2 linked regions of the Heliomicrobium gestii genome follow. Each later gene encodes a partner of the first gene's protein in a complex. Links are inferred from orthologs where the notes say so. Each region holds a gene or a part of one and is shown in the gene's direction. Other genes may lie near its edges.

Evidence for each region. The genes of interacting proteins can lie anywhere in the genome.
Region 2: the proteins of GTO89_RS06050 (region 1) and fliM are in contact, whole or in part, in a crystal structure (PDB 1F4V), measured with the Escherichia coli proteins. The link is inferred for Heliomicrobium gestii from one-to-one orthologs.

The regions. Positions count from the first base shown.
Region 1 is NZ_WXEX01000004.1:156,291-160,836, reverse strand. Bases 804-3,781 are described here. They hold GTO89_RS06050 (response regulator), read left to right. Parts: upstream 804-2,094; coding sequence 2,095-2,469; downstream 2,470-3,781. Other genes in these bases: GTO89_RS06035 (chemotaxis protein CheX), read left to right, coding at 3,301-3,771; GTO89_RS06040 (response regulator), read left to right, coding at 2,927-3,286; GTO89_RS06045 (chemotaxis protein CheX), read left to right, coding at 2,520-2,930; GTO89_RS06055 (CheR family methyltransferase), read left to right, coding at 1,241-2,095; cheB (chemotaxis-specific protein-glutamate methyltransferase CheB), read left to right, coding at 804-1,237. Also shown: GTO89_RS06065 (methyl-accepting chemotaxis protein), read left to right, coding at 1-77; more of cheB, read left to right, coding at 95-803; GTO89_RS06030 (chemotaxis protein CheX), read left to right, coding at 3,795-4,271; GTO89_RS06025 (carbon starvation CstA family protein), read right to left, coding at 4,346-4,546. UniProt on the Escherichia coli protein: Involved in the transmission of sensory signals from the chemoreceptors to the flagellar motors.
Region 2 is NZ_WXEX01000008.1:54,621-58,357, reverse strand. The notes cover bases 785-3,737. They hold fliM (flagellar motor switch protein FliM), read left to right. Parts: upstream 785-1,739; coding sequence 1,740-2,735; downstream 2,736-3,737. Other genes in these bases: fliY (flagellar motor switch phosphatase FliY), read left to right, coding at 2,725-3,737; GTO89_RS10495 (flagellar basal body-associated FliL family protein), read left to right, coding at 1,207-1,692; GTO89_RS10500 (flagellar FlbD family protein), read left to right, coding at 886-1,098; GTO89_RS10505 (flagellar hook protein FlgE), read left to right, coding at 785-818. Outside these bases: more of GTO89_RS10505, read left to right, coding at 1-784. UniProt on the Escherichia coli protein: FliM is one of three proteins (FliG, FliN, FliM) that forms the rotor-mounted switch complex (C ring), located at the base of the basal body.

The DNA.
Region 1 (4,546 bases):
CGACAAGCGGTTCCGCCCAAGAGCTGTCGGAAATGTCCCAGGCCATGGAAGCCCTTGTCAAGCAGTTTAAGATTTGAACATAAAGGAGCGCCCTTTGGAAAAGCTGAAGGTTCTCATCGCTGAAGACACCCTGGTGTACCGCAAGATGCTCGCCCTTGCAGTCGAGAGCACCGGCTTGGCCACTGTCGAATGCACAGCCTCCAACGGTCTGCTTGCCCTGGAACGGTTGAAACAGCACTGGATTGATGTGGTGCTCCTGGACGAATCGATGCCGGAATTGGACGGCCCGGCCACGTTGGCGCGGATCCGCAGGGAGTACCCCCAACTGCCCGTCATCATGATCGGCGGTGACGGTTCCGATTTGGCGACGACGCAGGATTCCGGCGCCGGCGTGCTCGATGTCGTCGCGAAACCGCCTGAGACAGATGCCGAGAAGAGCACGGAGCGGCTCAAGTCTCAACTGCAGGCCCTGTTCACCCAGATTCACATGGGGAAACTGGTGATGAGTTCACGGGCGCCGGCGCCGCCGGTTTCAACGAGGCCGCAAGCGCCGCCGCAACCCCCTGCCCAGCTTTGGGCGCAACGAAAAGCCCCCCTTCCTCCGGAAGAGGAAACAGGGATCGCCCAGCCGTCGAAACGGAAGCGGTTGACCGGCGTCGATCTGGTGGTCATCGCCTCCTCCACGGGCGGCCCGGTGGCATTGGAGCAAGTTCTTTTCCCGTTGCCGCCTTCCTTCGCCAAGCCGATCCTGGTGGTCCAGCACATGCCGGCCGATTTTACTCGCATCCTGGCCCACACGCTGAGCCGGAAATGCGCCATCCCGGTGGCAGAAGCACGGGAGGGGGAGGCGATCGCGCCGGGCCGGATCCTGATCGCGCCCGGCGGGTGCCATATGGCTGTCGCCTCCCAGGGGAAGGAAAAAGTGATCCGATTGGATAAGGGACCGCCCGTTCACGGCGTCCGTCCTGCCGCCGATGTTCTCTTCGCCTCCTTGGCCCGCGAATGGGCGCGGCAACGTGTCTTGGCGATTGTGCTGACGGGGATGGGAAGCGACGGCATGGGCGGCGTGGCGGAACTGAAAAAGCACTGTGACTGCTACTGTCTTGTCCAGAGCGAAAAAACCTGTGTTGTCTACGGCATGCCGCGCAGCGTTGCGGAAGCGGGACTGGCCGATGAAGTGGTTGACCTGCCCGATATCTCCGCCCGCGTCGTTCGCATCGTTTCGGGGGGAGTCTAGCCCATGAGCATGTTGCAGGATAGGAAAGGCTTTCGCTCAATGCAGCAGTATATTGAGCGGGAGTGCGGCATCCACATCGATGATGACAAAGCCTACCTGATCGAAGGCCGGTTGGGCAAACTGCTGGCTGAATCGGGCGCACGGGACTTTGAAGAGTTTTACCATTTCCTTTACAAAAGCCGTGATCGTTCCATGACCGAAAAGGTGATCGACGCGATCACGACGAATGAGACCATGTGGTTTCGCGACAAGACGCCCTGGCGCATTCTTGAAGAGATCTTCATGCCCCGCTTTATTCAGGAATTGCGCACAGGGAAGCGCTTGCGCATCCGTCTCTGGAGCGCCGCCGCCTCAACAGGGCAGGAAGCTTACTCGACGGCCATGTGCATTGATCGGTACCTCAAGGACAAGGCCATCGCCGGTATCACCCTCGATCAATTCGAGATCGTCGCCACCGATATCTCTCCGGCCGTATTGCAGGTGGCCCGGGCCGGCAAATACGACAGCATCTCCATCCTGCGCGGCCTTGATGCCGGCCATAAGGAGCGTTACTTTCAAAAAGAGGGGCGTGTCTGGTCGATCGACGACCGGATCCGCAGGGCTGTCCGATTTGAACGGTTTAACCTGCAGGATGCCTATCAAGGGCTGGGGTGCTTTGACGTCATCTTTTGCCGTTACGTCGCCATTTACTTTTCCGAGCCATTGAAGCGTGACATCTTCCGGCGGATGGCCGATCAGTTGCGCACCGGCGGGGCGCTCTTCCTGGGCGGTTCCGAGATTTTCACCGGCTATGGCGAGCACTACCAACGACATGAGCATCAAGGTGGAATTTACTATCTCGTCAAGAGGGAGCCATGATGAAATTCTTATCAGTCGATGACTCCGCGATTATCCGGAAAATCATCCGCGGCGCCGCCGAGGTGCTCGACTGCGACCTCTTGGAAGCGTCGGAAGGAGCGGAAGCGCTGGCGATTCTCGAAGCGCATCCCGACATGGATCTGATCCTGTTGGATTGGAACATGCCAGGGATGAATGGCTGGGAGTTTCTTCAGACCATCAAGCATCATCCCCGATATAAGCACATCCCCGTGATGATGGTGACCACCGAGGGAGAGCGGGAAAACATTGTCCGCGCCATCCGGGCCGGCGCCATTCACTACCTGGTCAAACCGTTTACGATGGAAGAGCTGCTGAAGAAAATCATCGAGTGCCTGGGGAGGGGAGAGCTATAAACAGCCTGCGCGATTCCCTGACCGGCGCCGTTATGGAAGTGCTACATACGATGGCGGGACTGGCGGTGGAAGCAGCGGCCTGTCCCACCGGAGAGCGCCCCGCCTGCGATTTTACCGGCGCCATGATGATCATCGGACGACGAACGGCCATGGTCGCCATTGGACTGTCGCGCGAAGCGGCAACACTCACCGTCTCCCAGATGACCGGTCTTGCGCCGGAGGAGTTGTCCGAAGAGGACTTGGCCGACGGGGTGGCCGAACTGATCAACATTATCGCTGGGAGCGGCAAGTCCGGTCTCGTGGGAACAGATGAACACTACCGGATCACCCTACCCTTCGTCATGGTGGGGCAGAACCGATATACCTTATATAAAAACAAGGCAGCTGACCGGTGCCTGCGTGTCTTCGCCGGCGACGTGAACCTCATCCTGGAAATCGCATATTTGGAGGGAGAACCATGACTAAAAAGATCCTGCTTGTCGACGATTCCCCGTTGATTCACAACCTGCTCCGCAAAACCCTGGAAAAGCATGGCTATGAAGTCGCCGGCGATGCCATGAACGGCAAAGTGGGCGTTGAACTGTATCGGGAGCTTTCCCCCGATCTGGTCTTTATGGACATCACCATGCCTGTTATGGATGGGATTGAAGCGGCGAGAGCCATCAAGACGGAGAGCCCCGAGGCGCGCATCATCATGCTCAGCGCCATGGGCGATGAAGAGATCGTCAAACAGGCCAAGGAGTTGGGCGTCGATATTTTCCTCCAGAAGCCCTTCGACGATTATAAAATCATCAGCGCCATCGCCAAGGTGGTATAAAAGGGGGAAGAACCATGGATCAACGCATGACCAAACCCTTTTCCGACGCGGTCGTCAACATCTTCCGGCAGATGGCGGACATCGACGTGGAGATCGAATCGGGCCCGGCGCAGGACAGCGATGAAATCCGTTCCCTTGGCGTCACCTCCATCCTCACCTTCGCCGGCAAGGTGAAAGGCCGCTTTCTGCTCGATCTCGACAGCGACCTGGCCTTGCATGTCGCGAAGACCCTCATCGGCGGCGAATATGATTCCGTCAAGGATCACATGGTGTTGGCTTCTGTTTCGGAGATGAACAACATCATCTCCGGCAACGCCATCACCCAATTGAACAATGAATACAGCCTGAGCCTGCGGTTGGCGCCGCCCATCGTTTTTGCCGGCAACGACGTGATCATCGCCATCCCCAAGATCGCGTCCATCTCTGTCAACTTTAAAACCGCGCATGGAAGACTGAAGGCCAGCATGGCCATCAGCAAGGCCTAGGGCGCCGATAGGAGGAGCGACTGATGCAAGATAAGCATATCGTCCCGTTTTTGGACGCCCTGGAAAACGTCTTGGGCCAGTTCGGCGCCACCGACATCCGCCGGGGCGCACCGGAACAGAAAGAGACCATGCATGTGGACATGGATGTGACCGCCGTGCTCGGCTTGGTCGGCAACCTGCGAGGTAACGTGGCCTATTCGCTCTCGTCGGAGACGGCGAAAAAGATCGTCTCAGCCATGATGTACGGCATGCCGGTCGAGGAGATCGACAGCATCGCCCGCAGCGCCATCGGCGAGATGGCCAACATGATCACCGGCAACGCCATCACCGCCAATGTGCAGGCGTTGCTCTCCGGCGGAACCGCCACCTATGACATCACGCCCCCCTCGATCATCTTCGGTCAGGACATCTACTTCATCATCAGTTCTGTCGAGACGATCGCCGTGCCGGTGGAGACGTCCTTCGGGAGGATCGAGGTCAATATCGGGTTGGAGATGTAGCGCTAGTCGTAAAAAAAAGGAGCCGTTGATCATGATCAGCGGCTCTTTTTTTTGCAGTTTTTTCGGAAACAACCTTACATCGACTTGGCCGCTTCCTTCGCTCTCGCCTTCGGATGCTCCTTGATGATGGAGTACCACTTGATCAATGCGTCGCCCATGACGACAACGGAGAGGCCCATCATGATCGACGAGAGGACCGTGTTCATCATGTTGTTGGCCGGCAGGTACTGGTTGACGATGGTCCAGTAACCGGCGGTCATAACGGAGGCGAAGAG
Region 2 (3,737 bases), on another replicon or contig:
TTTCCTTCAACAAAAACCTGAACAGCCTGCAGGCCAGTTCCCTGCCGATCCAGAAATCGATCGAGATCTTCGATTCCAAAGGCGGTAAGCACAACCTGTTGTTGACCATGAAAAATGTCAGCAAGGCCGGTGACGAAAACCACTGGATTGTGTCGGCGCGTATTACTACAGAAGATCCGACCACACACAAGATTACAACGGCTACAGGCTTTATTCAGGGTGAAATTTACTTCAGCAGCAACGGCATGTTCAAGCGTTTTGATGTGACCAATGCCACTGATTTCAGTTTCCCCGGCTTGGGCGTCAATAAAATGACAGCGATGCCGACAGGTTCTTACTCCGCTGGCTTTACGTTCCCTTCAACGTCAAACAATTCCGCGTTCTACCTCGATCTTCACTCTATCACCCAATTCTCTTCCGATACGACGGTCGACAAACTGAGCCAGAACGGATACGCCGATGGCGCCTTAAAGACCTATGCCATCGATTCAGCTGGCGTGTTGACAGGCACCTTTTCGAACGGCAAGAGCCTGGCGCTGGCCCAGGTTTGTGTGACGACCTTCTCCAACCCTGCCGGATTGATAAAGGCTGGTTCCAACCTCTATATGAGGTCCAACAACTCCGGCGAACCGAACACAGGCCAACCGGCCGTGGGCAGCCGTGGCGCCATCACCCCAGGCGCATTGGAGATGTCCAACGTCGACCTATCCCAGGAATTTACCGACATGATCACGACCCAGCGCGGATTCCAGGCCAACAGCCGGATCATTACCGTTTCTGACAGTATGCTTGAAGAACTGGTTAACTTGAAACGATAATCGATGACGGGCGGGTAGGTCCGATCAGCCCGCCCGTATCTTTGCATTGACAATGGAGGGCAGGTCGATGATCAAGATCAGGCGGTTAAACCAAAGCGAACTGGTGATCAATGCAGAATTGATAGAGCAAGTCGAAGCGACTCCAGATACGATCATCACCTTGACGACAGGCAAGAAGATCGTTGTATTGGAAAGTTCCGATGAAGTGGTGGAAAAGGTGATCGCCTACCGCCTGGCATGTATCAAACCTGTCGTAGCGATAAAACCGACGGATATCTGACAAAAAGAAGGACCTAGCGGGAAGAACTCGAATGAATGTATAATTAGGTAAGGTAGGGCCTGTTCTGTTCAATTTATACCCTAGCCAAGGAAGGAGCGTTTTTCCGGCATGGCTGATACCGAAAACGCGCCCAAAAAGAAACCGCTGAATACGAAGCTGATCATTATCGCCGTTGCCGTGCTGGTATCGGCGGCCATCATCGCTGTGGCGGTATTTAAGTTCTTTATCAGTCCGGACGCTGTTTCGGACCACACGCCAAAAGCGACAGCGCCTAAAACAGTGGGGGTTCTTTTTGAGGCTGGCGACTTCACGACCAACCTGGCTGACCCTGGTGGGAAACGCTTCCTAAAAGCCAAAGTGATCCTGGAACTGAATGAGGAAAAGAAGGACGAGAAAAAGCTGGCCGAATTGAAGGAACAGCTTCCGGTCATCCGCGACCGGATCCTTTATATCCTCAGCGCGAAAACGGTAGAGGATTTCCAGGTATCTGACAGCAAGGAAAAGGTCAAAAAAGACATCTTGGTCGCCTTAAACAAACAGTTTGGCGCCGACAAATTCCGTAATGTCTACTTCCAGGAGCTTGTCTATCAATAGTCCTGCCCGGAATGATAACGACTGATTTCAGGAGGTGAGGGTAGGACATGAGCGATATTCTGTCCCAGGCCGAGATCGACGCGCTGCTGGCCGCCCTCGCCAGCGGTCAGGTAACGCCTGAGGATGTCAAAGATGATTTGGCGAGCAAGATCCGAGTTTACGACTTTAAGCGGCCGAATAAATTTTCCAAGGACCAGATTCACACATTGCAAGTCATCTATGAAAACTTCTGCCGTACCTTAACGACCTATTTGGCCGCAAACCTGCGCACACTCGTGCAGATATCGGTGCAATCGTTAGACCAGTTGACCTACGAAGAGTTTATTCGTTCCATTCCTAACCCCACCATCGTTAACATCTTTACGATGCCCCCGTTGAATGGGAACGGGATCATGGAAATTCACCCCAATATCGCTTTCGCCGTCATTGATCGCTTGTTTGGAGGAACAGGCAACCCACCGGACAAGATCCGAGGGCTGACAGAGATTGAACAATCTGTTTTTCAACGGACGACGCGACGCATGTTGGACAGTTTCACCGAGGCTTGGGACAACATCGCTCAGGTAAAAGCCCGCCTTGAGATGATCGAGACAAACCCGCAGTTTATTCAGATCGTGGCGCCCACGGAGATGGTCGTCGTCATCACCTTGGCATGTAAAATCGGCGATGTCGAGGGAATGATCAATATCTGCCTGCCTTATATATTACTGGAACCGATCATTGGCAAGTTAAGCGCCCATTTTTGGTTTTCCAATGCGGCTAAGGAGCGCACGGCGGAACAATTGGAGGCGTTGCGCAACCGTTTGGAACGGGCGCTTGTCCCCATCACCGTCTTGTTGGGACGCACTTCGCTCAGCGTCTCCGAGCTTTTGGATTTGCAGTTGGGTGACGTGATCCAGTTGGACAATCGTTCTGATTCCGAACTGGAAGTGCTCATCGGTCAACGGACCAAATACCTGGCGCGTCCGGGCATCTCCGGCTCCAAAATGGGTATCCAGATCACAGCGACATACGAAAAAGGAGTTGAGACAGATGATGAGTAGCGGCGTCCTTTCCCAGGAGGAAATTGATGCCCTGTTGAGAGGCGCCGACGCCCCCAGTGAACCTGTAATGTCGTTGGATGCAGCCGAACCGCAAGCCGACTTCAGTGAACTGGAAAGAGATGTAATCGGCGAGATCGCCAATATCTCCATGGGTACGGCGGCGACGACACTTTCTACTCTTTTAGGGAAAAAAGTCGACATTACGACGCCCCGTGTGACGGTCACATCGAAAGCGGCGCTGCAAAAAGACTATCCCTCACCCTTCGTTGTCGTCGATGTGACCTATACAGCCGGATTGGAAGGCAGCAATGTGCTGATCATCCGCGAATCTGACGTGGCGATCATCGTCGATCTGATGATGGGCGGCGACGGTATGTCACCGCCGACAGAACTGAACGAAATTCACTTCAGCGCCATTTCGGAAGCGATGAACCAGATGATGGGGTCGGCGTCCACCTCCATGGCGACGATGCTGCAAAAAAAGATCGATATTTCCCCCCCGGCGTTGAACACCATTGATTTTGCCAGTGAGAAATTACCCCATCCTGAGATGGATCCGGTGGTCAAGGTGTCCTTCCGGATGGTTATTGAAGGACTTGTCGACAGCGAGTTGATGCAGGTCTACCCGATTCCCTTTGCCAAGCAACTTGTTTCCGGATTGATGGGGGATATGTCATCCACCCCTGCGAGCGCTCCGGCACAGACGGAAACAGCGCCGCCTCCACCTCCGCCGGTGGCGCATTCTCCAGTCGCCTCGACTCCGCCCGCTGCATATCCTCCGCCGGCTTCCCAACCTCCCGTCGAAATGCCGATGGTTGCCGCGCCGCCGCCGGGTTACGGAGGTCCACCGCCGGGGTATGGCAATCAACCGCCTGCGTACCCGCCTCCGGGGTACGGTTACCCTCCGCCGGGATATTATGGAGCGCAGCCTGGGTATCCTCCCCAACCGCCGGTCGCCGCCTATCCGCCGCAGGCGCCGCCAGTGCCTGTGCAGCCTGTCCA